Regions from separate parts of the Acetanaerobacterium sp. MSJ-12 genome, predicted to be linked through region 1. Evidence: predicted binding sites of a transcription regulator. Region 1 holds the regulator's gene; the other holds the start of a gene.
What was found. The regulator LexA, encoded in region 1, represses DNA repair genes until DNA is damaged. The targets are predictions, from matches to a motif close to CNAACANNTGTTNG.

Region 1 (2,905 bases):
TCTGTGGAATTCTGATGGGTGAGTTTTCCACAGCTGTGGAATTCGATGTTGAAAACACCGGTGCCATGGGAATTGTCGCTGCGAGAATTGCGAAAGTTTTCCACACCCAAAGGGCAATTGCAAGAGAACAAAGTTTTTGGTATACTATTTGTAAATATTGCACCAAGACCACCGGCTCTCTGGCCGGGGGAAAGGACTTTTCATGACGCATTACAAATCGACCAGCCGCTCGCGGCGTTTTGCTCTCGTTCCAGTGCTGCTTGCGCTGTTGGGCTCTTTGGCTTTGGCCCTGCCCGCGCAGGCAGCTGACGCCCTCTACCGCTTCACCCACAACGGGCAGGACCTGTTGGCGGTGGGAACGGTCACCTCGGTGGGGGAGGGGAGCATCACCTTTTCCATCAGCGAGATCCCCAAGAGCTCCTCCTCCATCGGCGGCGGGAGCAGCCCCCTGCCCTCCAGTGAGGTCCGCCGCGAAATCAAGGTGGAGAGGGGAGAGGCCTTGCGGGACCTGCAGCCGGGGGACGCGGCCATCCTCTCTTTAAAAAAGAAGATGTGGGGCGGCTTTGTCCTGGACAACGGCGCCTACCGGCTGGACAGCACCGCCCTGCCGGTCCAGGCCTCCACCCTCGCAGGGGAGGAGAACGCCGAGACGGCGGCGGTGACCTTCTTTGTCAACTCCCGCGGGGTCTTTTGCGAGTTTGCCTTTGAGGGGGACGACGGGCGGGTCGCCCTGACCTACAAGGGGCAGGACTACCTCATCTACGACCGGGCGGCCGGGGGGATCCAAAACCCGCAGATACCGGGCACCCCCAACCGCCTGCCCACCGAGCCCAAGGGGGACGACTGGTTTGCCAACTGGCAGTCTCCGGCCGTTCTCATCGGCATTCTGGCGGTGGCGGCCGGCGGGGCGATCGCCCTGCGCGTCCTCTTTAAAAAGAGAAAGCGCAGGCACACCATCTACCTCAAATAGCGGCGGCTGCCGGGCGGAAAGCGAAAAAATGCCGCCAACCTTGCGGGCGGCGGCATTCAAAAGCCTGAGGGGTGCTTTTGAGGAGGATAGTGCAGTCCTAAAAACATTTGCGGCATTGTCTTTAGGCTTGTTCTTATTATAGCCCTGAAGCCCAATTTGTTGTGAATGATATGTTAATAAAAGGTGAAAAAACCTGAGTGATCATTTGAACTTTAGAGAGAGGTGAGAGACGTGGAAAAGGTGGAGCGAAAAAAGCGGGAGCTGCTGGAATTTTTGTACCGCCAGGTGGGGGAGGGCATCCCCCCCTCGGTGCGGGAAATCTGTGCGGCCATGGGCTTCAAATCGACCTGCACCGCCCACAAGTACCTGAAGATGCTCGAGGAGGACGGCGAGATCGAGGTGGTTCACGGCTCAAACCGGGGCATCCGCATCACTGGGCGGCACACCGCCGCCATCCCTCTGCTGGGCACAGTGGCGGCTGGCACCCCCATCCTGGCCCAGCAGGATATAGAGGACTATATCGTCAGCGACCTGCGGGGCGAAGGGCTCTTTGCCCTGCGGGTCAAGGGAGACAGCATGATTGGCGCCGGCATCTTCGAGGGGGACATCATTCTGGTGCAGCAGACCCCTGAAGCCCGCGACGGGGAGATCGTGGTGGCCCTGATCGAGGACGAGGCCACCGTCAAGCGCTTTTATCGGGAGCCGGGCGGCCGCGTCCGCCTGCAGCCCGAAAATGACCGCCTGTCCCCCATCTACCCCGACACTGTGGCCATCCTGGGCCGGGTGGTGCGGCTCATCCGCAATTACTGAAGAAAGTTGACAGAGGAGAGGCTGCCCCAGTTTGTTGCTGGGGTGGCCTCTGCATTTTTAGTGCGTTGTCTGCCCTTTTGTTACGGGCTTTGCCTGCGCGCCGGACAGCGCCGTCTTCTTGTGCTTTGCTGCGGGGAGAGGGTGCTCTTTGCTCTCCCCCTCAGGCTGCCCTGTCCTGTACCGGTAACGGGGAAAGGGAGGGACTTTTTCCCCGGCGAGCGCTGACCACAGGCAAGCACGGGGTGAAGGGCCCCATCACCTCTGGCGGCTGTCGGGAGAGAGCGGGCCCGTGCTGAGATGGGGAAAGGCACGCCGCCCTCGGTATCTTGGGGGGATGTTGCACTTCTCTTTCCACAGGCTTTGTCCTTTGCCCCTGCGCGGCGTCGATGCCGCCTCCTCGCGCTTCGCTGCGGGGAGAGGATCGCGTTTCCCCTACAGCCGTACTGTGCCGGCAGAGAGGAAAGGCCTTTTCCCATGTTGGACCCTGGCTGCAGACAATCGAGAGAGAAGGGAAGCTTTTCCCCCCTATCGCTCTCGCTGGCCGTCGGAAGAGAGTAGACTTGGACTGAGATGGGAGAAAGCCGCGCTGGCCTCTACATTTCGGGGGCTGTGCTTTCTTTTTTGGGGATTTTGCCCCTGCGCGCTGTCCGCGCTGCCTCTCCGCACTCCACTGCGGGGAGAGGTCGGCCTTTTTCCCCCGTGCCCCTCCTTTCCACCCCATGCCGGCGGTGGGGAAAGAGCCCTTTTCCCGGCGGGTTCTGGCAGCGGGCAATTGCGGGGGAAAGGTGTCGACCCTTTCCCCTCACCGGCTGCCGGGGGGGCGGTATGGCCCCTAGCTGAAATAAGGGGAAAGCAGCACTTCTCCCTGCGCTTTTGAGGCCCGTGCCCGCCTGTGAAAAGACGGTACAGCTGATAAGTGGGTAAAAGGAGAAAAGAGAGGCTAGATTTGGCGCTTGCGATGAATTTTTTGACTATTTTTTGTGAGATATTTTTGCTTTTTTAGGCGTGGCGGTGTATAATAAGACAGTTAAAGGGCTTGTACAGCCGGACGAGGGGAGATCACACTTCCGCCGGCTGCTTTTCCTGCCGCGGGCAGCGAGCCAAAACCGTTTGACAGCCAGCCAT
Region 2 (2,905 bases), on a different contig from region 1:
GACTTTGAGCAGCTGTATGAGATCCTGCGAGAGCTCTTGCAGTAAAAAGGGGGAGGGGCACAGGTGAAACACCTAAAGAGAGGGATGGCGATCGCGCTCTGCGCGGCGATGGCGGCCGGGGGACTTTGCGGCTGCGAGCCCAAGAGCGGGATGCGCCTGGACGAGGAGACAGAGCCCGTCGTGCTGTCGTTTTTCATGCCCATGGGCGCCCAGAAGAAGGAGGGCGCCAACATATTCTTGAAACTGATCGACCAGTACAACGCCTCCCACAGCGACGTGCAGGTCGAGGTGGAGGGGATCTCCATAAAGGACGGGTACAACGAGGTGTTGGAGCGCCGTCTGGCGTCCGGCCAGGGGGACGACCTCTTCACCGTCAACGCGGACAGCGTCAAGTCCTTTGCCGCCAACGGGTATCTGTGCGATCTGTCCGGGCTGCCGGCCTGCAGCCGCCTTTACCCCGCGGCGCGAGAGCAGGCGGAAATAGGCGGGTTGGTCTACACCATCCCCCTCACCATGGCGGCCTACGGGATGTATGTGAACACCGACCTGCTGGCAAAATACGGCCTTGAGCCCCCTGCGGACTACAGCTCCTGGATGCACTGCTGCCAGGTGCTCAAAGAGGGCGGGGTGACCCCCTTTGCCGTCAACCGCTGGTACGCCATGACCGTGCCGGTGATGGCGAGGGGTCTCTACAAGCTCTACCAGTCCGAGCATTACGGCGAGCTGGTGGAGGGCCTCAACGACGGGAGCGTCCCCATCGGCGACTACATGTTAGAGGGCTTTCAGATGTTCGAGGAGTTCCTGGACCAGGGCTATTACGGGGACGACCTGACCCGGGAAGGGGTGGACAGCGTTCCGGCCCGCACCACCGACCTGCAGGATTTTCAAAACCAGAAGGTCGCCTTTGCCTTTTTCAGCAGCGGGGTGGAGAAGTACTTTGTCGACGAGGGGGAGGGGATGCCCTATTTGGTGCAGGGGGTGCCCGCTCTCCCGGAGGGGACAGTCTGTCTGCCCTCCATTGCCGACCGCCTCTGTGTCAATGCCAACAGCGAACACCTGGAGGAGGCGCTGGAGGTGGCGGAGTATATAACAGACGCCACCGCCGCGGAGCTGTTGACAAACGGGGACGGCTCCCTGCCGTCGCGGGAGGGTCAAGAGGGGGTGCCGCTGGGCGCTGAGCACATGCAAAGACTGCTGCCCCTGGTCAACCGGGAGGGGCAGATCCCCATTGAGGACATGAACCTGCACTTCACCTATTGGGACACCACCCGCACCCTCTGCCTAGAGATGATCGACGGTCTCTCTGCCCAGGAGGCGGCGGAGAAGTACAACGCCATCCAGCTCGAACAGATTGGAAAGTACGGGGACGAGTAGGGGGGCCGGGGAGGGCTTGGACGATCCTGTCCAGCCTCTCTCCGGCTTTTTGCGTGGGAAAATAGGGGAAGGCTGCTTCCGAAGTCCCGCGCCCTCTTGCCCCCTGCTGTGCAGTGGTCGGCGCCCCTGCATTTCCCGCGGCGATTTGGCAAAAATAGATATAAATTTCAATTTCTTACAAACAAATGTTTTTCCTTGTGAACCTTTTAAAGAGGGGGCCGCTGTGCTATAATATAGACTCGAGTTCTTGTGTGTGCGCCTTTGCCCGCCCGAGGAAAAAAGGGGGGACAAGGGCGGTCACACACGTCTTATATTGTCTGTTTTTTGAGATTTTTAGTGTTTGTCTGGTTTATCTCGTCCCCGCCCGGCGGGGGCGGCAGGGAGGTGCAGAAATGGGAAATACGAACGGGTCTTTCAAGCTGGTCTCCCCCTATCAGCCCACCGGCGATCAGCCCCAGGCCATCGCCCAGCTGGTGGAGGGGATCGAGCGGGGGGACAAGGAGCAGACCCTGCTGGGGGTCACCGGCTCGGGCAAGACCTTCACCATGGCCAACGTCATCGCCCAGGTCAACCGGCCCACCCTGGTGCTGGCCCACAACAAGACCCTGGCCGCCCAGCTCTGTTCGGAGTTTCGGGAGTTCTTCCCCGAAAACGCGGTGGAGTACTTCGTCTCCTACTACGACTACTACCAGCCCGAGGCGTACGTGGCCTCCACCGACACCTACATCGAAAAGGACTCCTCCATCAACGAGGAAATCGAGAAGATGCGCCACTCGGCCACTGCCGCCCTCTCGGAGCGGCGGGACGTCATCCTGGTGGCCAGCGTCTCCTGCATCTACTCCCTGGGCGACCCCATCGACTACCGGACCATGGTCATCTCCCTGCGCCCGGGGATGGAGAGGAGCCGGGACGACGTGGTCAAGCAGTTGGTGGACCTGCAGTACGAGCGCAACGACGTCAACTTCACCCGCAATAAATTCCGGGTGCGGGGGGACGTGGTGGAGGTCTACCCCGCCTACTCCACCGAGACGGCGGTGCGCATCGAGTTCTTTGGCGACGAGGTGGACCGCATCTCCGAAATCAACCCCTTGACGGGGGAGAGCAAGAATGTGCTGGGCCACATCGCCATCTACCCGGCCAGCCACTACATCGTCCCCAAGGAGAAGATGCAGCGGGCCATCACCGACATTCAGGACGAGCTGCGCGAGCGCATCCAGTACTTCAAGTCCCACGACAAGCTGCTGGAGGCCCAGCGCATCGAGCAGCGCACCATGTACGACATCGAGATGCTGCAGGAGATCGGCTTTTGCAAGGGGATCGAGAACTACTCCCGCACCCTCTCCGGCCGGGCGCCGGGCAGCACCCCCAACACCCTCATCGACTACTTTCCCGACGACTTCCTCCTCTTTGTGGACGAGTCCCACGTGACCCTGCCCCAGGTGCGGGGGATGTTCGCCGGCGACTACGCCCGCAAGAAAAACCTGGTGGACTACGGCTTCCGCCTCCCCTCGGCCTTTGACAACCGCCCCCT

Region 2: the regulator LexA is predicted to act here: its motif matches at 1,553-1,566, upstream of uvrB (excinuclease ABC subunit UvrB).

The regions. Positions count from the first base shown of each region.
Region 1 is NZ_JAHLPK010000010.1:4,713-7,617, forward strand. Features, by position in the region: gene KQI11_RS10910 (hypothetical protein) at 203-970, shown strand; gene lexA (transcriptional repressor LexA) at 1,211-1,780, shown strand.
Region 2 is NZ_JAHLPK010000003.1:315,030-317,934, reverse strand. Features, by position in the region: gene KQI11_RS05230 (ATP-binding protein) at 1-45, shown strand, start outside; gene KQI11_RS05225 (ABC transporter substrate-binding protein) at 64-1,374, shown strand; gene uvrB (excinuclease ABC subunit UvrB) at 1,767-2,905, shown strand, end outside.